DNA from 3 places in the Dietzia sp. Die43 genome. Region 1 is predicted to be linked to each of the others. Evidence: riboswitches for the same ligand, from Rfam matches in the RefSeq annotation. Region 1 holds a riboswitch; each other region holds the start of a gene.
What was found. Region 1 has a riboswitch for thiamine pyrophosphate ahead of thiC (phosphomethylpyrimidine synthase ThiC). Riboswitches for the same ligand answer to the same signal wherever they lie in the genome.

Region 1 (7,907 bases):
CGTCGACGAGGTGCTCGGCCTGGTCGGCCTCACCGACGTCGCCGGCCGCAAGGTCGGGGGCTACTCGCTCGGCATGCGCCAGCGACTCGGTCTGGCCACCGCCATGCTCGGCGACCCCGAGGTCCTGCTGTTCGACGAGCCCGTCAACGGTCTCGACCCCGAGGGCATCCTGTGGATCCGCCGTTTCATGCACGCACGCGCCGCCGAGGGCCGCACCGTGCTCGTCTCCTCGCACCTGCTGTCGGAGATGGCGCAGACCGCCCAGGACCTCGTCGTGATCGGCCGCGGCAAGCTGCGCGCGCAGACCTCCGTCGAGGAGTTCCTGGACGCCGCCACGTCCTCGGTGGTGTTGCGCACCCCGCACGTCGACGAGTTCACCGCCGCCGCGCGCGATGAGGGCATCGAGGCCACGTTCGACGCGGAACAGGGTGTCTTCCTTATTCAGAATCTCCGCGCGCCGCAGGTCGGCGATGTCGCCGCCAGCCTGGGGATCACCGTCCACGAACTGCACGAGAAGCGGGCGTCGCTGGAGGAGGCCTTCATGGCCCTCACCGACCAGGACGTCGAGTACCACGGTCAGGAGTCCACCCGATGAATCAGCTGAAGTCCGAGTGGATCAAGGTCACCACCACCAAGAGCGCCTACTGGCTGTACGCGATCGGCATCGGCCTGGCGGTGGTACTCGCAGTGGTCATCGGCCAGTTCGAGCAGCCCGCCACAGGGGACCCGATGGCCGGTGCGCCCGGCGGCGGCAGCGACCCGCTGTTCGCGATCCTCGGCGTCAGTGCGTTCACCGTCCTGCTGGCGTGGATCGCCGCGATCGTCGGCGTGACCGGCGAGTACCGATATCACACCATCAAGGCCACGTTCCTGACGACGCCGTCGCGCTGGCCTGCCATCGTGGCCAAGACCGCCCTGTTCACGGTGCTCTCGATGGTGGTCACGGCCGTCGCGGTGGTCCTGGCGCTCCTCGTGGCCGGGGCGCTCTCCGGCAACGAGGGCTGGACCCCGTTCTCCGGAGACGGGCTGACCTACCTGTGGCGCTTCCCCGTCTACGCCGCACTGGGGACGATCGCGGTCACGGGCCTGGCGTACATCATGCGCAACGCCGCCGGCACGATCTCCCTGTTCCTCGTGTGGATACTGGCCCTCGAGGGCATGGTCTCGTTGATCCCGCGGGTCGGCGAGGACATCGCCGCCTGGATGCCGTTCGCCAACGGTGACTTCTGGACCCAGGGAGAGAGCGTCCGCGGGTACATCACGTGGGGCGAGTGGCCGGCGTTCGCCTGGTTCGCGGCCGTGTGCGTGGCCCTCTGGGTCGTCGGGGTGCTGATGACACTGCGCCGGGACGCCTGAGCTCGGTCGGCCGATCCGACCTACTGAGCACCGACGTCCCCGCCCGTCGGGCGCGGTGGGGACCGGCGCGGCCCTCGCCTCCGGTGAGAACTACGACTCGGTGATCGGCAGGTAGACGCGGCCACCGAGTTCGGAGAATTCGGCCGACTTCTCCGCCATCCCCGCCTCGATCGCCTCCACCGTTTCCATCCCGTGCTCCGCGGCGTAGTCGCGGATGTCCTGGGAGATGCGCATCGAGCAGAACTTCGGACCGCACATCGAGCAGAAGTGCGCGGTCTTCGCCGGCTCCGCGGGCAGCGTCGCGTCGTGGTACGCCAGGGCGGTGTCCGGGTCGAGGGCCAGGGCGAACTGGTCCCGCCAACGGAACTCGAACCGGGCGGTACTCAGCGCGTCATCGCGGGCCTGCGCGCCGGGATGTTCCTTGGCCAGGTCCGCCGAGTGCGCGGCGATCTTGTACGTGATCACGCCGGTCTTGACGTCGTCCCGGTCGGGCAGGCCTAGGTGCTCTTTGGGCGTGACGTAACACAGCATCGCCGTGCCTGCCTCGGCGATGCGGGCTGCACCGATCGCGGACGTGATGTGGTCGTAGCCCGGCGCGATGTCCGTGGCGAGGGGGCCCAGCGTGTAGAACGGGGCCTCCTCGCACCACTCCTCCTCGAGGCGCACGTTCTCCACGATCTTGTCCATCGGCACGTGACCGGGTCCCTCGATCATCACCTGCACGCCGTGGCTCTTGGCGATCCCGGTGAGCTCCCCGAGCGTGCGCAGTTCGGCGAACTGGGCCTCGTCGTTGGCGTCGGCGATCGACCCCGGCCGCAGACCGTCGCCGAGGGAGAACGTCACGTCGTAGCGGGCGAGGATCTCGCACAGTTCCTCGAAGTGGGTGTAGAGGAACGACTCGCGGTGGTGCGCCAGGCACCACGCCGCCATGATCGAACCGCCACGCGACACGATGCCGGTGACCCGCTTGGCCGCCAGCGGGACATAGCGCAACAGCACGCCGGCATGGACGGTCATGTAATCCACGCCCTGTTCGCACTGTTCGATGACGGTGTCGCGGTACAACTCCCAGGTCAGACGGGTCGGGTCGCCGCCCACCTTCTCCAGTGCCTGGTAGATGGGCACGGTGCCCACGGGGACGGGGGAGTTGCGCAAGATCCACTCGCGCGTCTCGTGGATGTCCCGGCCGGTGGACAGGTCCATGATGGTGTCCGCGCCCCAACGGGCAGCCCACACCATTTTCTCGACCTCCTCGGCGATCGAACTGGTGACCGCCGAGTTGCCGATGTTGGCGTTGATCTTGGTGAGGAAGCGCTTGCCGATGATCATCGGCTCGCTCTCCGGATGGCGGTGGTTGGCCGGGATGACCGCTCGACCGGCGGCGACCTCCGAACGCACCACCTCGACATCGATCCCCTCCCGCACCGCGATGAACCGCATCTCGGGGGTCGTCAGCCCCGCCCGCGCCCAGGCCAACTGCGTCCGGACGGGAGTGGGGTTGTCCGGCGAGGCGGGGACGGGCCTGAGGTGGGACCACTCGCGGCGGGTCGGCGGGAGGCCCGCGCCCAGGTCATGGCAGTCGGCCGGGTCCGCGTACGCGGTATATGGGCCGGAGGTGTCGTAGACGTCGAACGTCGTGCCGTCGGTGAGCGCGATCCGGCGCACGGGTACGCGCTGGCCGTCACCGGACTCACCGGGCACCTCGAGATGAGCCTTACTGCTGGAATGGATGGGGCCGCACGTCACGGCGTCGATCGGGGTGCCGTCGGTGCCGTCGGCGAATAAAGCTGTGCCCATGGTGTTTCCTGATCTCCCTACGCCGGCATGATCCGGACAGGTTCTACGGTCGACGACCCGGCTGGTCGTCCTCTCAGCCCGCGCATCGAAGCGGACTCCCGTGTGGATGAGTATGTGATTGTGCAGGGGCGAGCGTAACCCGACGAGTAGCATCGCGGGTGGAACACGCCCTGCAGAAGGAGTTCTGATGTCCCCTGTAACGTCGCTCAAGCTGGTCCACAACACCGATAGAGACCGCTTCGAACTGTGGGACAGCGAGACCTTCATGGGTCTCATTGGTTACGAAAAGGACGGCGACGTCTACATCCTGCTCCATACCGTGATCGAGGAGCGGTACGGCCAGCAGGGAATCGCTCGCCTGCTGGTCAGCCTGGTCCTCACCCGCATGCGGCTCGATGAGCTCAAGATCCGGCCGGTCTGCAGCTATGTGCGGCGGTTCCTCGTTCGCTTCCCGGAATATCAGCTCCTGGTCGCCCAGCCGTGACAGGCGCCGGGCGGTGACCGTGGCCCGCGGTGACCATTGTCAGCCGGCCGACGAGCGGCGGAGAAGGGGCCGGGAGAGCGGGACGTAGTCTGACCCCAGACGACCAGCTACCCGGAGAGGACTCCCATGACCTACCCGCCCCAGGGGAACACTGCCGACGGCGACTCGACCGGTGGCGACGATGCGAGTCGGGGCTCCTACAGCCAGAACCCGTACGGCCAGGGCACATACGGACAGAGTCCGTACAGCCAGGGCTCGTACGGACAGACCGACTACGGCGCGCAGACCCCGACCGGCTACGGCGCGCAGACCCCGACCGGCTACGGCGCGCAGACCCCGTCCTTTGCCGGGGCGGGCGGGTACGGGACCACCTCGGGAGCTCACCCCGGCCCGCCGTCGAACGTCGGCTGGGCGGTCGCGTCGATCCTGTTCTTCTGGCCGCTGTCTTTCGTCGCGATGACCCGCGCGCTGGACGTCTACCCGCTGTGGGCCGCCGGTCGCCACGCCGAAGCCGAGGCCGCCAGCGCGACCGCCAAGAAGCTCGGCATGATCTCACTGGGGATCGTGGCAGTCCTCATCGTGTTGTACTTCATCTTCATCTTCGCGATGGTGGGACTGGCCTCGAGCGGCTTCTAGACCGGGCCGGGTCCGCGGTTCAGGCCAGGCCCAGACGAGGGGCTTCGATCGCGGGGCACGCGTCCATCACCACGTCCAGCCCGGCATCCTTCGCGCGCTGCGCCGCAGCCTCGTCGACCACGCCCAGCTGCAGCCACACCGCCTTGGCTCCCTTGGCTATCGCATCGTCCACCACGCCGCCCGCGAGCTGCGAGTTGACGAACACGTCGACCACATCGATCTCACCGGGAACGGACGCGAGATCCGGGTAGCCCTGCTGACCGTGCACGGTCTCGGCCTTTGGATGGACCGGCACGATCTCATGTCCCAGGTCGCGGACGTAGGCGGCTATCCCGTACGCGGTGCGCGCGGAGTTGTTGGACAGGCCGGCGACGGCCCAGCGGCCCTTCTCGGTGAGCAAGCGCGTGATGACGGCGGGGTCATTGGAATGGCTCATACCCAGTTCAAGGCCCCCCGCCGCCCAGACATTCCCCGCGCGGCTCCGCCAGGCCTGTGCGCGGGGGCCTTCCTTAGCAGGCTCAGTCAGTCCCCGACGGGTTCTGTGCGCGAGGCCCTCCTTCGCGGGCTCAGTCAGTCCCCGACGGGTTCTGTGCGCGAGGCCCTCCTTCGCGGGCTCAGTCAGTCCCCGACGGGTTCTGTGCGCGGGGCCCTCCTTCGCGGGCTCAGTCAGTCCCCGACGGCGTCCTTGCCGCGTCGGACGATCTTCGGGTCCGGGTCGAACACCACCTGGGGGTCCTTGTCCGGGTAGTCGAACTGGTTCAGGAAGTAGCGCATCGCGTTGATGCGGGCCCGCTTCTTGTCGTTGGACTTGATGGTGATCCACGGGGCCCATTCGGTGTCCGTCCGACGGAACATCTCCTCCTTGGCCTCCGTGTACTCGTCCCACTTGCCGAGGGACTGCAGATCCATGGGCGAGAGCTTCCACCGACGGACCGGGTCAAGTTGCCGGATCGCGAACCGGGTCTTCTGCTCCTCGCGGGTGACCGAGAACCAGAACTTGGTCAGACCGACCCCGGACTCGACCAGCATCTTCTCGAACATGGGCGCCTGCTCCATGAACGTCTCGTACTGGGAATCGGTGCAGAAGCCCATCACCCGCTCCACGCCGGCGCGGTTGTACCAGGAGCGGTCGAACAGCACGAGCTCGCCGCGGCTGGGCAGATGGGCCACGTACCGCTGGAAGTACCACTGGTACATCTCGGTCTCGGTCGGCTTGACCAGCGCGACGACCCGGGCCTGCCGGACGTTGATGTACTCGCTGAACCGCTTGATCGTCCCGCCCTTGCCGGCGGCGTCGCGGCCCTCGAACACGATCACCTGCCGGTGCCCGGTCTCGGCCTGCCAGTTCTGGAACTTCAGCAGCTCGATCTGCAGCAGGTACTTCTCGACCTCGTACTGGTTGCGGTCCAGTCGCTCGTCGTACGGGTAGTTCTCCCGCCAGGTGTCGACGGCCCGGCCGTGGATGTCGATGAGATCCGGGTCCTCGCCGTGGTCGTCGCGGACCGTGAACCCCTCGGCGCGCAGGCGGTCGATGTAGCGCCGAAGCTGGAACGTGGACATGGCTCAGTCGAGGTCCACGACGACGGGCGCGTGGTCGGAGGCGCCCTTGCCCTTGCGCTCCTCGCGGTCGATGGACGCCCCGGTCACGCGGGCGGCCAGGGCGGGGGAGTGCAGCTGGAAGTCGATCCGCATGCCCTTGCGCTTGGGGAAGCTGAGTCCGGTGTAGTCCCAGTAGGTGTAGACGCCGGGCCCGGGGGTGTGTTCGCGGGTGACCTCGCGGAAGCCGGCGCCGTCGAACGCGGCGAACGCGAGCCGCTCGGGTCCGGAGGTGTGGGTCTTGCCCTCGAAGACCTCCGGGTCCCACACGTCCTCGTCGAGCGGCGCGACGTTCCAGTCACCCACGAGGGCGATCTGGGCGGCGGAGTCGGCGGCCAACTCGGCGGCGGCGTGGTCACGCAGGCGGGCCAGCCACTCCAGCTTGTACGTGTAGTGCGGGTCGCCCAGCTCACGGCCGTTGGGGACGTAGAGGCTGTACACGCGGACGCCGTCGCAGACCGCCGAGATGGCGCGGGCCTCCGGGTCCTGCGAGACCTCGGGATCCTTGTGGAAGCCGGGCATGTCGTCGAAGCCCAGACGCACGTCCTCGAGCCCCACCCGGGAGGCCACGGCGACCCCGTTCCACTGGCTCAGCCCGTGGTGGGCGACCTCGTACCCGAGCTCACGGAACGCGTCTTCGGGGAACTGCTCGTCCTTGCACTTGGTCTCCTGCATCGCCAGGACGTCGACGTCGGACCGTTCGAGCCACGCGAGCACGCGGTCTTTCCGGGCGCGGATCGAGTTCACATTCCAGGTGGCCAGGCGCATGCGCCCGAGTGTATTGCCCTCCGCGCGGTGGTGTCACCGTGGGAGCGGCGCCCGTGTCAATCGACGACGACGAGGTGGCGCAGCGAATGGTGCGGCTGCAGTCCCAGCTTGGCCCACAGGCCACGACCGGCGGAGTTGTCCGCGAACACGTGCAGGTGACATTCCTGCGCGCCGAGGCCCAGTCCCCACTCCACGAGCGAGCCGGTGACCACCTCGGCCAGGCCGCGGCGGCGGTGGGCGTCCGCGGTCTGCACGCAGGACACCGCGACCCGCGGGTGGCCGTCGGGTCCGGCGGTGACGGCGCCGCGGGCGATCGCGGCCAGGTCCCCGTCCTCCTCGAGTCGGGCGAACACCGCGTGGCCGCCGGGGCCGGGTTCGCCGGCGTCCGGTCCGGAGGCGACGAGCCCCGCGGTGGCGAGCATCGCGGGCCTGACTCGCTCGGGGTCGAGGTCGGCGGTGGCGTGGTAGAGCGCCAGCCAGTCGTCGTCGGGGCGCTCGGCCAGGGTGACTGCCGGCCTGGTGGGGGCGGGGAACGCCTCGTCGACCACCGCGAGCAGGTCGTGGCTGCCGGCGGTGCACAGCAGGAGGTCGCGGTCGGCATGGATCCGCGAGTCGTCCACCGGGGCGCCGCCGAGCCTCATCCGGTCGGATTTCACCAGCCGGTCCACGTCCACCAGGCGCAGCGGCAGGCCGCGGGCGGCGTACCAGGAACGCACCCCGTCCAGGTCCTCGCAGTCGGCCCACGGCAGGACGGGCACCGCCGAGTTCCCGCGGTAGGACCAGTCGTCGCCGGCGCGGCAGAACCAGCCGTCGACCACCTCGTACTCCGGTCCGGGCCACGCCAGGGCACCGGCGTACTCGTGCGCCCGGATGTCGCGGGCCCGCACCGGCCGCGGCGGGATCACCTTGAGCACCGCGATGTCGGCGTCCGCGATCCGCACCTGCTCACCGGACTCGCGGGCCACGACCAGTTCCGGCTCGAGCTCCACCACGCGACCGATGACGTCGGTGTACAGGTGCGAGGTCTGGCCCGCCTCCAGGTGGCGACGCACCACCACGCGATCGCCCACCGCCACCCGGCGGCCGGCGTTCCACCGGGACCGTTCCGACAGGCCCCGGTCCTGCTCAGCCATGGTCGGTGCCGACCTCGTCGTCGTCGTCGTGGCCGTGGTCGTTGTCGTTGTCGTCGTCGTCATCGTCTTCATCGGCGAACGGGTCCGGGTCGGAGGCCGGATCCCAGCTCAGGCCGGGTACGCCCCACCCGGCGTCA
Region 2 (7,907 bases), on a different contig from region 1:
CGACTACTACTCCACCAAGGACGCATTCCTCTACGACGTTCCCGAGGGTGGCGTGCCTGTCTACGTCGCCGCGGGCGGCCCGGTGGTGGCCAAGTACGCCGGCCGCGTCGGCGACGGGTTCATCTGCACCTCCGGCAAGGGGATGGAGCTGTACACCGACAAGCTGCTGCCGGCCGTCGAGGAGGGAGCGCAGATCAACGAGCGTGACTCGGCGAAGATCGATCGGATGATCGAGATCAAGATCTCCTACGACCCCGACCCGGCCGCCGCGCTGGAGAACTGCCGCTTCTGGGCCCCGCTGTCCCTGACCCCGGAGCAGAAGCACTCGGTGGACTCCGCGCGCGAGATGGAACGCCTGGCCGACGAGCTGCCCATCGAGCAGGTCGCCAAGCGGTGGATCGTCGCCTCAGACCCCGACGAGGCCGTCGAGCAGGTCAAGAAATACGTTGACGCGGGCCTCAACCACCTGGTCTTCCACGCCCCCGGCCACGACCAGAAACGCTTCCTCGACCTGTTCACATCCGACCTCGAACCGCGACTGCGTCGCCTCGCGTAGGCACCGCGGGCGGGCAGGTGACCCGCCCGCCCGGCCGCCCACCCCGCGCTTAGGCCCGGGTGAGCAGCAGCGGAGCCGCCGCGACCCGCGACCAGGGCCCGCCCGCGAAGGTCAGGCCGATCAGGCGCCGGTCGTCGAGCGGCCGGAATTCGTCCCGCACCCAGCGCCACGGCACCGGGCTCGAGGCGCCGTACGAGCAGACGATCACCTGACCGCCGTCGAGCCACGAGGACTCCAGCGTCATCCGCATCGGCAGGGTCTCCCGTGGCGGGCGGCCCTCGTCGTCGTCGACCAGGTTCATCGCGCCGCCCCCGGGGGCGAAACGCTTGCCCTGCCAGCCCGGCATGCCGCCGAGGGCGATCGCGCGCGGTGCCACCACCCTCAGCGGGGCGGGGCCGACGAACGTGACGAGGTAGTCGCCGGGGGCGGGCAGGTCGGTCGGCGGTGTGGCCTGCGAGAACAGGGCCCGCAGTCGGCCGAGAGAGGTCGGCAGGGCGGTGGTCACGGAGCTCCGTTCGACAGGGACGCGGTGGTGGGGGACGCGGTGGTGGGGGCGGCGCGGCGGGCCCGGTAGCGGGCGGCGAACCGTTCGGCCATGGCGGTGATGGTCAGGCTCGGGTTGACGCCGACGTTCGCCGGGATTGACGACCCGTCCACCACGTACAGGCCCGGATGCCCGAAGACCTGGTGGTCCGTGTCGATCACACCGTCGGAGGCATCGGTGCCCATCCCGGCCCCGCCGAGCACGTGCGCGGTGATCGACTTGCCGCCCACGCTCTCCAGTAGCAGGTTGAGGGGCCGGCCGCCCACCGACTCGGCGAACCGCCGCGCGACCTCGTTGGCCTGCGGCAGATAGCTGGGGGGCGGGGCGCCGTCGCCGGTGCGCGACCGCAGGACCCGCCGCCACGGCGTGACAGGGGAGCGGTCGAACACCAGCCGGATCTCGTTCTCCACGTTCTGCATCACCGTGAACACGCTCAGGCGCTCGATGAAGTGCCGGGCGGTCATCAGCCGCAGCTGGCGGAGCGGGTGTCGTGCGAGGGCGGCCAGGGTCGCGCGCCTGCGTCGGGCCGGGTCTGCGCCGTCGACCAGTGGGCCGAGCTGCAATCGCATGTGCCAGCCGCCGACGTATCGGTTCTGGGTGACATGCGTGGCCGCGTCGGGGTAGAACTCGCTGGAGATGGTGGGGCCGCGGGTGAGATCGGCGTCGGGGTCGTCGGCCAGGACCGCGGTGATGGCCTCGGAGTTGGTGCGCACACCCTCGCCGAGCCTGGTGGAGACGCGGGGGAGGAGGCCCTGCTCGCGGGAGCGGAACAGCAGTTCGACCGTGCCCAGCACGCCGGCCGCCACCACCACCTCGGCCGCGCGGAGCGTCTGGCCGCCCGCGGTGCGGACCTCGTATCCGCCGCCGGCGCGTTCGGCGATCGTGTCGACCTTCGTGTCCGGGCGGATCCGGGCGCCGCGGCCCTCGGCCAGCCACAGGTAGTTGAGGTCGAGGGTGTTCTTGCTGCCGTACGGGCAACCGACCAGGCATGCGCCGCAGAGCCGGCACCCCGTGCGATCGGGCCCCTCGCCGCCGAAGAACGGGTCCGGCACGGTCTCGCCCTCCTCGCCGGGGGCGCCGAACCAGATCGCCATCGGCGTCGGGCCATACGTCCCGCCGGCACCCATCGCCTCGGCGGTGGCCTCGAGGTGCCGGTCCATCTCGCCGGTGAAACGGGTCGTCTCGCGGCCCAGCATGCGGGCGGCGGTGCGGTAGTGCTCGGCCAGCTGGGCGCGCCACCCGTCGGCGACCGCGGGCCAGGCCGGGTCGGTGAAGAACTCGTCCTTTGGTTCGAGCAGCACGCCGGCCCACACGATGCTGCCGCCGCCCACGCCCGCGCCGCCGATGATCCCCACATGCCGCAGGACCCGCTGCCAGAAGAAGCCCTTGAGTCCCAGCTCGGGCATCCACAGGTACTTTCGCGGGTCGGTGCGGGCGGCGAGGAGATCGGCGGGGGAGTGACGACGACCCTGTTCGAGCACCAGGACCGAACGCCCCTGCTCGGCCAGCCGAAGGGCCGAGACCGCGCCGCCGAAACCACTGCCGATCACGATGACATCAGCGGTGTCGGAAAGGCGCGGGTCGCGAGGCGGGCCGGGGGCCATACGCCGATTCTAGGACGGTTGTCCAGGTGTTCGGGGCGGATCGGGCCGGCCGGCTCCAATCCCGACCGTGACCCGTGTGACCTAGGGTGGGCGGCGACACGGGGTGCCGCCCGTCCGGGCAGCTGAGATCACACCCGTCGAACCTGAACTGGGTAGTTCCAGCGGAGGAATGTCGTGTGCGTCGCCCCGGGCGGCGTCGCCTCGCAGGTGCGGTCGCCGCGGGGCGGGCGGGTGAGCATCGCGTTTCTCTGTGAGGAACCACCGGGAAGCGAGTGGAGATGCGTATCAACGAGCAGGTCGTCCTGGTCACCGGCGGCGCCCGCGGACTCGGCGTGGAGATCATCCGCGCCTTCTCCCGCGAGGGTGCCCTCGTCGTCGTCAACTACCGACGCAGCGAGGCAGCCGCCGCCGACCTCGTCCGTGAGCTCGGCTCCGGCCGCGCCGTCGCACTACGCGCCGACGTGACCGACGACGACGAGGTCCGCACCCTCTTCGACGCGGCCCGCGCCCACTTCGGTCGGCCGATCAGCACGGTGGTCAACAACGCACTGGTCGACTTCCGGTTCAACGGCGACGTCCGGCTGCGGCCGGAAACCCTGACCTGGGAGGACTTCGACTCGCAGCTGCGCGGCGCGGTCAAGGCCACCCTCGCCACCACCCAGGCCGCACTGCCGGGGATGCGCGAGGCAGGGTTCGGGCGGATCGTGAACATCGGCACCAACCTGTTCCAGCACCCGGTGGTGCCGTATCACGACTACACCGCCGCCAAGGCCGCCGCACTCTCGCTCACCCGGACCCTGGCCACGGATCTGGGGCCGGACGGCATCACGGTCAACATGGTCTCGGGCGGCCTGCTGCGCACCACCGACGCCAGCGCCGCTACACCTGAAGAGGTGTTCGACATCATCGCCTCCGGCACCCCGCTGCGACGGGTGATCACCCCGGCCGAACTCGCCGACGCGGTGTTGTTCTTCGCCTCCCCGTGGGCACGGGCCGTGACCGGACAGAACCTCATCGTGGACGGCGGGCTGGTCAAGGGCTGACCCTTGCCCGGCCCAGCTCGGGTGGTGGAAGCTGGAGGTATGGAACTGCCGTCGGTCACCTCCCCGCGAACCGCCGAGGGGCGGCGGATCGAGGCGGCCGAGGCGGCGGTGTACGAACTCGACCAGCGGCTGGCCGAATGGGATCAGCAGCGGGCGCTCGTCGTCGCCGAGGAACTCGGAAGCGACCCCCACGCCCACGTCCCGGCGACCTGGCCGACGGTCGCGGAGGCGCACGCGGCAGCGGCCGGGCGTCTCGCGTCACCCCTGTCACCCGCTGCACTCGCTGCGGAGTGCGCGGAGTTGCGCTGGACGGGCGTGGGGAAACTGATCGGGGCCGGGATCTCGGCGGCGGTGCTCCTGTCCGTCCCGCTGACGCTCGTCCTGCGCGCACTGGGCGGGGGGTGATGTCGTGCCGCTCATCCTCGCGTTACTGCTACTCATCGTGATCGCCGGGCTCGCGGCCTGGGTCGCGGCGACCGGATGGCTGGTCCGCGCCGGGCTGGAGGACCTGTCCCGCCGCCGACGGCTCAGACTCGGGGCCGACCCGGTGCAGCTCACCGCCGAGCGGGCGGTGGACTCGGCCCGGCGGACCCACCTCCTGGCGCTGGAAGCGCTGACGCAAACCCTCGACCGCTGGTACGAGATCCGGTTCACGCTGGGGATCGACACCCCGCTGGAGGGCGCGTACCCCGAGGTCAGAGACCACCTCGATGCCGATCCGGACTTCGCCGGGTTGTTGGAGCGGGCCAACACCGCCTGCCTGGACAGTCGCTCGACCGCGCCGGCCACCGTCGCGGAACTGCTCGACGAGGCCGCGCGGATGGATTCGATGATGCTCGCCATCCGCGGCCACCTCCACCGCGCGGGGCGGTCGAAATGAGCGACTCCGCCCCGCTCCCCCCACGAGAAGTGGGGATGGGCGAGGCGGAGTGACGCTGTCCGCGGGGGCGGGCTCAGGCGATGCCGGTGCCCTCGTCGGCCGCGGGGGAGGTGTTGGTGCCGCCGTCGTTGATCTCGAAGCGTGTCCACTTGCCGTCCATGTCGACCTCCATGGCGTAACCGAGCGCGTCGTCCGGGACCTCGACCGTCTTGAACCAGTCGTAGGCCTTGGTGTCGTCGCCGAACTCCTTCTCGTCGATCACGTTCTGCTCGGGGTCAATCACGCGGTAACGGGGCATGCTTGCTCCTTCGTCTCGAGGGAAGTTGAGTTCTCTTCCGCAGTGTGGGGGATTCGGCACGACCTCGCATCCGGACGGGTGGTCGCGCGGCGGGGCGTACGGTCGATGCAGCCACACGATCCAGGAGGCCCACACGTGAGCACCGACCCCACCGCTTCACCCTCCGAGCAGCCCGACGCCGTCCAGCCCGACGACGCGGTGCTGGTCGATCCCACCTCCAAGTACGAGGTGGAGATTCCGCTGCAGTCGCAGCCCGTTCCGGGGCTCGCGTCGGAGCTCGACCCGCCCGCGGATCACGGCGAGACGTCGTACGTCGGCCACGGTCGCCTCACCGGTCGGCGGGCGCTCATCACCGGAGGCGACTCGGGGATCGGCCGGGCGGTGGCGATCGCGTATGCCCGCGAGGGCGCGGATGTCGCGATCGGCTACCTGCCATCCGAACAGTCCGACGCCGACGAGGTCGCGCGACTGGTCCGGGAGGCCGGGCGGACATGCGTGCTGCTCCCCGGCGATGTCGGCGACGAGGAGGTCGCGCGGGGGATCGTCCGCGACGCCGTCGCCGGGCTCGGCGGGATCGACGTGCTGGTGCTCAACGCCGCCCGGCAGACGTACGTGGAGAACCTCGAGGACTTGACCTCCGAGCAGTGGGCCGAGACGATGAACGTCAACATCTCCGCCCCGTTCTGGATGATGCAGGAAGCGCTCGGCCACCTGCAGCCCGGTGCGAGCGTCATCTTCACCTCGTCTGTCCAGGCCTACACTCCGTCGCCGGGCCTCGTGGACTACGCGACCTCTCGCGCTGCGGTCAACACGATGTCCAAGGCGTTGGCGCAGCAGCTCGCGCCCCGGGGAATCCGCGTCAACGCCGTCGCGCCCGGGCCGTTCTGGACCGCGTTGCAGGTCACCGGCGGGCAGAAGCCGGAGAAGCTCCCGTACTTCGGGCAGAAGAATCCGCTCGGCAGGCCCGGCCAGCCCGTGGAGATGGCCGGCGCGTACGTGTATCTGGCCTCCGAGGAGTCGTCGTATACTACCGGCAACACCCTCTCGGTGACGGGCGGGGCGCCCACGCCCTGAGCCGACTCGGCGCAGCCGCACGCCGGGTTCAGCCGCCTGCCGTGTCCAGCCGCCTCAGCATCCGCGCGCGGACGGTGCAGCCGCGCACGAAAATTCGTCAGCGGTTGCAGTGGTTGCGCGCGGATGCCGTGAGGTGCGCTGCGGGCCGGTTCGTGAGGTCGGCTGTGGTCAGGTCAGAGGAGGTGCGCTCGTCGGAGCCCGCCGAGCAGCAGTCGCTCGAACCGGACGGGCTTGAACAGGTCGTGCCAGACCCAGCGGATCACCACCACGCCGAGATCCCTCAGCTGGTCCTCGCGCTGCTTCTCGAGCCACACCACCTCGCTCGGGTCCGCGCTGTTGCCGGCGCGGCCGGAGTACTTGATCCTGCCGTCGAACTCCCCGGCCAGTGTGCCGTCTCCCCAGGAGAAGTCGGTGCGGGCGATGACCTGCCCCTCCTCGGAGAGGTATCGGTGCTGCAGTCGAGGCGCCGGAATCGCACGCAGGGATCTCATGACGCAGCGCGAGAGCGATTCACCGGGGCTCTCCGCGAGCGGGTCCGCAAAATCGATAGCCTCTCGGGCAATCGCGACACCGGTGCGGCCGCGGTGAAGTTCGAGCTCGTTCACCAGGGAAGCCCGCGTGACCAACTTCAGGCGCAGCGCATGGTCTGCCGCGCAGACACCCGCGTCGAAGCCTGCAGTCCGGGCAAGGTCGATGATCGTCCGATCAACGGTCGTGACGGGGATGCCGTCGACCTCGGTGGCTGACAGGGAACTCCCCGGAGAGGTATGGATCTGGACGTGAGGGGTCTTGCGTCCTCCGGCGGGCCGGCCGACCGTCAGGTGGACGCCCTGGGTCCGGGTTCTGACGAGGGGGAGGCCGTGAAGCTCCGCTGCCGTGTGGTGGCTGATCAGTGCCCCAGCAGGTCCCTCCGCTAGCGCGATCCTGGAGGACCTGACGGCGGAGACCTTCCGGGACTCACCGGCTACGGGCACATGAAACCACCCGTGCCTGCTCCTGATCAGGCTTCCTGCAGAGACCGCGGCAGTGAGTGCGCGGTGCGACAATCCCGCCCGGGTCGCCTCTGCCGTGGTGAATGGTTGCCCCGTGAGAAACGGGATCGCTGGAGTCATGGCGGCAACGGTGCCAGGGGCCCCCGGTGAATCCGGCCTGCGAACAAGGCCGGCGGCCGGGATCTGTGGAGAACTCGGCCCTGTGGAATTCAGGCTTTGGCAGCTTCGGACCACTCCTCGGCGGACAACCGCGCGCAATCACTGCAGCCGCCCACGAAATTTCGTGAGCGGCTGCAGTGATTGCGCGCGGCTGCGGGCGGAGTTGTCGGGACGGCTGCCGGCGACGGATCAGGTGTCGTGGATGATCACCCCGCGCATGATCTTGCCGTCCTGCAGGTCCTGGTAGCCCTCGTTCACCTGGTCGAGCGTGTAGGTCGTGGTGATGAGTTCGTCCAGCTTGAGCTTGCCCTCGTCGTACAGGCGCAGGAGCTTGACGATGTCGTACTGCGGGTTGGCGGAACCGAACAGGGTGCCTGTGATGGTCTTCCCGAACAGGGCCATCATGGTGCCGCTGACCTGGACGGTCTTGTCCGTCATGTTGCCCAGGCCGGTGATCACCACCGTGCCGCCCTTGCCGATCACGTCGAACGCGCTCGAGACGACCTGCTCGTCGACGGTGCCCACCAGGATGAGCGCCTGGTCCGCCATCTGACCCCAGGTCAGCTTCTCGACCTCGGCGTGGGCCTCGGCGGCGTCGGCGAAGGCGTGGGTGGCGCCGAACTTCAACGCCTCGTCGCGCTTGAACTGAACGGGATCCACCACGACGACGTGGCGGGCACCGGAGTGGACGGCGCCCTGGACGGCGTTGATGCCCAGGCCGCCGATGCCGTAGATCACCACGGTGTCGCCCTGGCGC
Region 3 (7,907 bases), on a different contig from region 1:
CGGTCTCAGGGCCGGCGGTCGGCGCGGGACATCTCCCGGAGCATCTCGTTGTAGGCCTTGAGCTCGGCATCGTCGTCGCGGTCGGCCTGCCGCTCGCCGCGCCGCGCCTCGCGCATGTCGCTCTGGTACCACTGCCACGCCAGGGCCAGCATGACGATCACCAGCGGGATCTCCCCCGCTGCCCACGCGACGCCACCGCCGACCTGCTGGCTCTGCAGCAGATCCGGGATCCACGGCAGGCCGATGCCCGAATACCAGGGCTCGGCCAGCACGGTCTTGGTGTTCATGAGCAGGATGCCGAAGAACGCGTGGAAGGGCAGCGAACTCAGCAGGACCATGAGCTTGTACATCGGCGAGAAGTGCCGCGGCGCGGCGTCCACGCCGATGATCACCCAGTAGAACAGGTAGCCGCTGATGAGGAAGTGCACGTTCATGAACATGTGGCCCAGGTGCTCCGAGGCCAACGTCTGATAGAACCCGCCGAAGTAGATGAGGTAGAAACCGGCCACGAACTGCACCGACGCCACGATCGGGTGGGTGAGGAAGTGCGAGAGCGGGTTGTTGATGAACTCGACCAGCCACTCGCGGGGCCCGGGCGGGTTGCCGCGGCCGGCGGCCGGGAGTGCGCGCAGGGCCAGTGTGAACGGGCCGCCGAGCGCGAGGAGGACCGGCACCAGCATCGAGATGAGCATGTGGCCCACCATGTGGCTGGCGAAGTCGGCCATCATGTACATCCCCATGCCGGAACTGGTGGTGAGGAAGAGGATCACGCAGCCCGCCACCCAGAACGCGGTGCGGCTCAGGGGCCAGGCGTCCCCGCGGCGGCGCAGGCGCACCAGGCCCCAGAGGTACAGGCCGAGCAGGATCACCGCGGCCAGCCCCAGGACCAGGTCGAAGCGCCAGGTGCCGAAGACCGTTCCGAACGCGAAAGGCCCGGGCAGCTCGAAGCCCAGTAGCGCCTCCTGCCTCGTGGGCACGTACAGCGGCGCCGGCGGCGGGGTACGGCCGAGCGAGACCGACAGACCCAGCGTGCCGGCCATGACGACGGCCTCCACCACGATGATCCGCAGCAGCGTGGGCCGGTCGACCGGCGCATTGGCCCCCGTCGACTCGATCTTGACGATGATCCGGCGGCGGATCGCCAGACCGAACAGCGCCAACAGGCACAGCGCCAACGCCTTGGACACGACCAGCAATCCGTAGGTGGAGGTGAGAAGGTCACCCGGGTGCAGGCGGACGAGCGCGTTGATCACGCCCGTGAACCCGAGGGCGACGATCGCGACCGTCGCCACCACCGAGTAGCGGCGCAGGGCCAGGGCGACGCGCGAGCCGCCGCGCCACGTGTGGATGATCAGCGCGATGAGCCCACCCACGTAGAACGCGGCGCCGAACAGGTGGATCATCAGCGAGTTGGTGGCCAGGTCGTGCGCGGTGCTGCCGGACGCGTGGCCCGTGGCCGCCACCGGAAGCAGCGAGAGGGCGGTGACGCCGAGCCAGATGACCGACCAGCGCCAGCTCAGCGTGAGTCGCTGCCCGATCCCGGCGACCAGCGCGATGATCGCGGCCCACCGCCACGAGGACGCGATGTCGATCTGGTTGATCGCGACCAACCACTGGCCCGGCGGGAGCGACTGGAGGAAAGTGCGCCCGGAGACGTCCGACAGGGTCAGCGGGATGAGCAGTGCCGCGGCGATCGCCCAGGCGATGTTCGCCCACGACGAGATCTGCTGCATGCGGTAGCCGTCGACGTCGAGGGTCTTGTCCTTCTGCGGCGGGGTGAAGAACGCCGCGAACAGCGCCGCCCCCACGGCCACGGCGGCGAGGAGCTCGGCGATCGACCGGAGCGCCGGGAGGCCGGCCGTGGTGAGCGGACCCGGATCGGGCACGCCCACCAGCTCGAGCGCCACCTCGGCGGACATGGCCGACAGTGGGATCACCACCGCGGCCGCCACCGCCGCCAGGAGCAGTACCAGGGCGACGATGTTGCGGGTTCCGAACCGCCCGGCGGTGGCGGGGGCGGTCTTCGACGACGTCATGACCACCATCGTAGGAACCGCGGCGCCCCCGGGCCGATTCGCCACTGTCGGACCCACCCCCCGGATCGGTTACCATTCTCCCGGCGACGCCCCACGCGCGCGTCGCCAGGCCTCCGTAGCTCAGTGGATAGAGCATCCGGTTTCTACCCGGCTGGTCAGGGGTTCGAATCCTCTCGGGGGCGCACTCACGCCGACACGGGCCGGCAATCCGCTCTCCACTGACGGCGGCCCGCCCGCGCCTCGCTCCAGCCATGGACGCACATCAGATCCCGAGACGTGCCGGTGGTACGTTCGGACTTCGAGCTGATTCGCAAGATCAGCTTCGATGACACGGGGTGCCCCTACCGAACGGGGCTGAGATCACACCCGCTGAACCTGAACTCGTTCACACGAGCGGAGGGATGTCAGATGCGCTGGCATGGGCTTTCGTGAGCCGCCCAGGAACCACGGCAGTGGCGTTAAATGGATTGGGACACACCTATCCGGGCGCGCTCCGCCCGGTTCTCGCAGACCTCAACCTGTCCGTTCCGGTAGGCGAGCACATCGCCGTTGTCGGACGCAGCGGATGCGGTAAGTCGACGCTGCTGTCGGTGATCGCCGGCCTCGTCGAACCGACCACCGGGACCGCCGCCGTCCTCGATGACCGCCGGCCCGCACGACGCCTGGAGACCTGCGCGTTGATGCCCCAGGGCGACAGCCTGTTGCCCTGGCTGTCCCTGCTCGACAACGTCGCGATCAGTCTCCGCAACCAACGAGTGCGCCGGCGCGTGGCCCGATCCGAGGCCCAGCGCATGCTGGACCGTGTGGGACTGGGCGCCTGGTCCGATGCCCGTCCCTCAGCCCTCAGCGCGGGCATGCGCCAGCGCGCCGCTCTCGCGCGGGCTCTGCTGGCGCGCAAACCCGTGCTGCTGGCCGACGAGCCGCTCGGTGCGCTCGACGCGATCACCCGTGCGGAGGTCCAGCAGTGGCTCCGCGACACCATCACCCACACCTCGGCCAGCCTCGTCATGGTCACGCACGACGTCGATGAGGCGCTGCTCCTCGCCGAACGCGTGGTCCTGTTGGCACGAGACCAGGCCGACGCCCCGGCGCGTGTGGTCCGCACCTGGCCGGGATGGTTCGGCGACGACCGCCCCCGAGAGGTCCTCCTCGGCGACGAGGCGTTCGCGGCAGCCCGCAGGGAAGTGCTCCGGGCACTGGCCCGGGAATCCCACCTGACCGGAGGCGGCACCGCCCCATGACCGTGCGATTCCTCCGCTCCGCCGGCCCTGCCTGCGTCACGCTCCTGCTGGTCCTCGCCGCGTGGATCACGGTCACCACGCTCGAGCTCGTGCCCGAGTACGTCATTCCCTCACCCCTCGCCGTGCTCGACTCGCTCGTATCCACCTGGCCCGACCGGCTGGGCTCGGCCACATTGCTGACCGCCACGGAGACCGTCGTCGGGGTGGTCCTCGGAGTGGTCGTCGCGGTGACCGTGGTCGTCATCAGCGGATTCGTGCCCGCCGTCGGTCAGGCCATGACCCCCCTGCTGGTCGCCTCCCAGGCCATCCCGGTCATCGTGATAGGCCCACTGTTGACGATCTCCCTCGGCTACGGCATGGCGCCGAAGGTCATCGTGGTGGCCCTGCTGTGCTTCTTCCCGGTCGCCCTCAATCTCCTCTCCGGAATCCGCTCGGTCGACGCCCGGATGATCGACACCCTGCGGAGTCTGCACGCCACCAGGTGGTCGCTCTTCTGGCGGGTGCGTCTGCCCTTCGCCGCGCCTCGCGGCTTCGCCGGGCTGCGCGTCTCGGTCACCTTCGCGCCGGTGGCCGCCGTCTTCGCCGAGTACACCGGCTCCACCAACGGCCTGGGCTACCTCATGCTCCAGGCGATCCCCCGGCTCCAGACCGATTTCGTCTTTGCCCAGGTGGCGGTGCTGACGATCATGTCCAGCGTCCTCCTCGCCAGCGTGACCATGCTCGAACGCCTGATCTGCCCGTGGAACACACCCACCCGGGAAAGGAACCCATCATGACGGAAACACGACCCAGCAGGATCCGACGCCGGACTCTCACGCGCCCCGGCGCCCGCATGCTCGCGATGGTGGCCGCAGCCGCGGTGGCTCTGACCGGCTGCCAGGCATCCTCGGACAACGCCGAGCCAGGCGAGACCGGCGCCGCCCCAGTCAGTGTTCTGCTCGACTGGAGCCCCAATCCCGACCATGTGGCCCTGTACACCGCGCAGCACACCGGCACCTACGCCGACGCCGGCGTGGACGTGACGTTCACGACGCCGTCCAACACGGCCGACGCCGCCCGGGAGGTGTCCCTGGGGCGGGTCGACCTGGCCATCTCCTACGAGCCCGACACGCTCATCGCCCTCGAACAGGGACTCGACGTGATCTCGGTCGCGGCACTGATCCCGACGTCCTTGACCTCCCTGATCGCCAGGACGGAGTCCGGCATCACCTCCGCAGCCGATCTGGAGGGCAAGACCGTGGGGTTGTCGGGGCTGGCCTCCCAGGAACCGACCCTCGACTTCATCGCCCGTGAGGCCGGAATCGATCCTGACTCGATATCCACCCCCAATGTGCAGCAGAGTCTCAACCAGTCGCTGCTCACCGACCAGGTGGACGCGATCTTCGGGGCGTTCCGCAACATCGAAGGCGTGGAACTCGGCGCCCGGGGCGATGTCGAGATCATGCCGGTCACCGAACTCGGGGTGCCCGACTACGCGGAATTGGTGATCATCGCGAACCCGAACCGGCTCGCCGGCGACGCCGACTATGCCGAGCGCGTGGGCGACTTCCTCACCGGAACCGAGGCCGGGCAGCAGGCCGCGTTGGCGGACCGCCGGATTGCCCTCGAGTCCCTCACCCCGGTGACCGAGGGCTCCTACGAGCCCGACATGCTGGAGAAGATGATCGACGCCACGCTGGCGCTTCTACCCGAGGAGGATTTCGGGCGGCAGACAGCCCGGGACTGGGCGGCCTACGCGTCGTGGATGCATGGCAACGGACTGCTGGAGACCGAGGTCGACGGCGCCGCAGCCATGACCAACGACTACCTGCCCCTGTCCGGCGGCTAGATGGTCTGGTCACGCAGATCGTGGCCATGACGTCTGCGGCCGCGTTCCGCACCGGGCAGGCGCCGTTCCTACCGGTCGGGACGCGTCCGCATGGTCCGGGGCGACGGGCCTGGTGGAACTCACTCCTGCGCCTCCCCGAACCGGGCGCGGTAGGACGACGGTGTCGTCGAGTACTTCCTGTCGAAGTTCTGCCGGAACGTCACCGCGCTGCCGAACCCACAGTCGCGGGCGATGTCCTCGATCGAGCGGGTCGTGGTCTCGAGCAGCGTCCGCGCGTGGTCGAGCCGGCGCGACAGCACCCATCGCCCGGGGCTCGCGCCGGTGGTCGCCCGGAACTTCCGGGCGAAGCTGCGTCTGCTCATGCAGGCGTGTCCGGCGAGGTCGTCCACCGAGAGCGGCCGGTCGAGATTGGCCAGCGCCCAGTCGATCGTCTCCCCGATCTCCCCGTCGTCTCCCCCGTCGGGCACCGGCAGTTCCACGTACTGCGCCTGGTCACCCTCGCGGTGCGGCGCCACCACGATCCTGCGGGCCAGCACGGCGGCCTTCGCGGCACCGAGCCGGGATCGGACGATGTGGACGCACGCGTCGAGCGAGGCGGCCGTCCCCGCGGAGGTGATCACATCCCCGTGGTCGATGTACAGGTCGGACGAGCGGACGTCGACCGCCGGGTACCGCAGGGCGAGCTCCGCCGCACCCTCCCAGTGGGTGACGACGGTACGACCGTCCAGCACTCCGCTCGCGACCACGGGATAGGCACCGAGGCACAACCCCGCCACCAGGCTGCCCCGGGAATGGGCGCCACGCACGATCGATAACAGGCACGGATCCCGGTCGGGGAGTTCCGGAGACCATGAGGGGAAAACCAGTATGTCGGCCTGCTCCGCCGTCGCGGGCCCGTCGAGGTCGCCGAGCACGATCCCCTCGGCGGTGTTGACGTCTCCGCCGTCTGTGCTCCAGGTGTCGACCTGCCACCCGTCCGCGAGTCCGAGCCGGGTCACCTCGCCGAAGACGAGGAGGGGCGCCGCGAGGTGGAACATCGTGATGCCGTCGAAGACGTGAACGGCGATACGCACAGGTTGGCCCATTTCCATCGAAAGTGTTCCTTTGTGCCGCTCACGGTAGCGCAGTCGGTCCGCGAGGATCGGGGTAACGGCCGAGTTCCCGGCCGTACCGCCTATCCGGAGGATCCACATGAGTTCGCAGAATCGCGCGTTGATCGTCGTCGACGTACAGCAGGAGTACTTCGACGGTCCGCTCGAGATCCAGTACCCACCCCGTGACGAGTCGCTCGCCCAGATCGTCCGTGCGGTCGACGCGGCGAGCGAGGCCGGCATGCCCGTGGTGGTCGTCCAGCACGACCTGCCGGAGGGCGCTCCGGTGTTCGCGAACGGCAGCGCCGGGTGGTCCCTGCACGCGGACCTCGAGAGCCGCCTCCAGCCGCAGTGGAAGCGCGTGACCAAGAGTTATGCCAGCGTCTTCGACGGCACCGGGCTGGTCGACTGGCTTCGGGAGCAGGGCGTCGACCGGGTGACGCTCGTCGGCTACATGACCAACAACTGCATTCTCGGCACCGCCGTGACCGCGGAACCGCTGGGCATCGCCGTGGAGGTCCTCTCCGACGCCACCGGTGCGATCCACATCTCCAACTCCGCCGGGTCGGTCCCGGCACAGCAGGTCCACGAGACGCTGATGGCAGTGCTCAACTCGAATCTCGCCGCGGTCGCCACGACCGACGCCTGGGTCGAGTCCGTCTCGTCGGGGGCCGAGCTCACCGGCAGCGATCTGGGCAGTTCCGCCATGCAGGGCCGCGCCGAGCACTGACCGCGGGACGTCGCGAAGGGCCCGGCCGACCGAGGCACTCGCCCCGGCCGGCCGGACAGCCACTGCGTGGCCCCGCGATCAGCCCGCGGCCTCCCGCAGCCGCGCCAGCAGCGGCTCGGCCGCCTCCTCGAGGAACCGGTCGAGGGTGGAGTCGCCGATCTGGATCAGCGCGATGTCGGTGTACCCGGCCTCCCAGTAGGGCCGCACCTTCTCGACGATCGCGTCGAGGTCGGGCCCGCACGCCAGCTGCTCCCCCACGTCCTCGGGGCGGATGAACTGGGTGGCGGCGGCGAACCCGGCGGTAGTGGGCAGGTCGGAGTTCATGGCCCACCCGCCGGCGAACCACCGGAACTGGTCGTGCGCGCGCTCGACGGCGGCGGACTCCGAGTCGGGGTCCCAGCTGATGGGGATCTGTGCGATCGCGCGGGCGCCGTCACCGATCCGGGTCTGGCCCTCGAGGCCGTTCCACTTCTCGATGTAGCTGCTCTCGGGCTCGGTGGCGATGAGGTGGTCGCCCAGCGGTCCGAGGTGCGCGAGGGCCTTCTCGCCGCCGGCGGCCACGCCGATCGGCACGCGCTTATCTGGTAGGTCCCACAGTCGGGCGGAGTCCACGCGGAAGTGCTCGCCCGAGTAGGTGACCAACCCGCCGTCGAACAGTTCGCGGATGATCTCCAGCGCCTCGACGGTCATCTCGTGGCGCTCATCCACCGACGGCCAGCGCTGCCCCACGACGTGCTCGTTGAGGTTCTCCCCCGCGCCGATGCCGAGCATGAACCGGCCGTCGGACATGATCTGCATCGTCGCGGCCTTCTGCGCCACCACGGCCGGGTGGTAGCGCAGGATCGGGCAGGTCACGTAGGTGCACAGGTCGACCCGCTCGGTAACGTGCGCGACCGCTCCGAGCACGCTCCACACGTACGGCGCGTGCCCCTGCGAGCTGAGCCAGGGGAAGTAGTGGTCCGAGGCCACCTCGAAGTCGAA

Region 2: linked by a shared signal. The riboswitch ahead of NR111_RS06715 (3-oxoacyl-ACP reductase) and the one ahead of thiC (phosphomethylpyrimidine synthase ThiC) in region 1 are both predicted to bind thiamine pyrophosphate.
Region 3: linked by a shared signal. The riboswitch ahead of NR111_RS10305 (ABC transporter ATP-binding protein) and the one ahead of thiC (phosphomethylpyrimidine synthase ThiC) in region 1 are both predicted to bind thiamine pyrophosphate.

The regions. Positions count from the first base shown of each region.
Region 1 covers NZ_JALJRF010000016.1:1,690-9,596, forward strand. Annotated here, with positions in the region: gene NR111_RS13800 (ABC transporter ATP-binding protein) at 1-595, shown strand, start outside; gene NR111_RS13805 (ABC transporter permease) at 592-1,356, shown strand; gene thiC (phosphomethylpyrimidine synthase ThiC) at 1,447-3,153, opposite strand; TPP riboswitch at 3,151-3,265, opposite strand; gene NR111_RS13815 (GNAT family N-acetyltransferase) at 3,341-3,637, shown strand; gene NR111_RS13820 (CD225/dispanin family protein) at 3,764-4,273, shown strand; gene NR111_RS13825 (CoA-binding protein) at 4,293-4,709, opposite strand; gene ppk2 (polyphosphate kinase 2) at 4,940-5,833, opposite strand; gene NR111_RS13835 (exodeoxyribonuclease III) at 5,837-6,637, opposite strand; gene NR111_RS13840 (GNAT family N-acetyltransferase) at 6,694-7,770, opposite strand; gene NR111_RS13845 (peptide deformylase) at 7,763-7,907, opposite strand, start outside.
Region 2 covers NZ_JALJRF010000006.1:89,845-97,751, reverse strand. Annotated here, with positions in the region: gene fgd (glucose-6-phosphate dehydrogenase (coenzyme-F420)) at 1-556, shown strand, start outside; gene NR111_RS06725 (hypothetical protein) at 606-1,061, opposite strand; gene NR111_RS06720 (GMC oxidoreductase) at 1,058-2,704, opposite strand; TPP riboswitch at 2,794-2,891, shown strand; gene NR111_RS06715 (3-oxoacyl-ACP reductase) at 2,983-3,747, shown strand; gene NR111_RS06710 (hypothetical protein) at 3,787-4,152, shown strand; gene NR111_RS06705 (hypothetical protein) at 4,157-4,627, shown strand; gene NR111_RS06700 (hypothetical protein) at 4,701-4,925, opposite strand; gene NR111_RS06695 (SDR family oxidoreductase) at 5,061-5,999, shown strand; gene NR111_RS06690 (hypothetical protein) at 6,173-6,490, opposite strand; gene NR111_RS06685 (hypothetical protein) at 6,584-6,745, shown strand; gene NR111_RS06680 (NDMA-dependent alcohol dehydrogenase) at 7,340-7,907, opposite strand, start outside.
Region 3 covers NZ_JALJRF010000010.1:111,639-119,545, forward strand. Annotated here, with positions in the region: gene NR111_RS10295 (cytochrome c oxidase assembly protein) at 6-2,036, opposite strand; tRNA gene NR111_RS10300 (tRNA-Arg) at 2,146-2,218, shown strand; TPP riboswitch at 2,358-2,455, shown strand; gene NR111_RS10305 (ABC transporter ATP-binding protein) at 2,489-3,277, shown strand; gene NR111_RS10310 (ABC transporter permease) at 3,274-4,053, shown strand; gene NR111_RS10315 (ABC transporter substrate-binding protein) at 4,050-5,105, shown strand; gene NR111_RS10320 (GlxA family transcriptional regulator) at 5,225-6,178, opposite strand; gene NR111_RS10325 (cysteine hydrolase family protein) at 6,297-6,926, shown strand; gene NR111_RS10330 (TIGR03557 family F420-dependent LLM class oxidoreductase) at 7,005-7,907, opposite strand, start outside.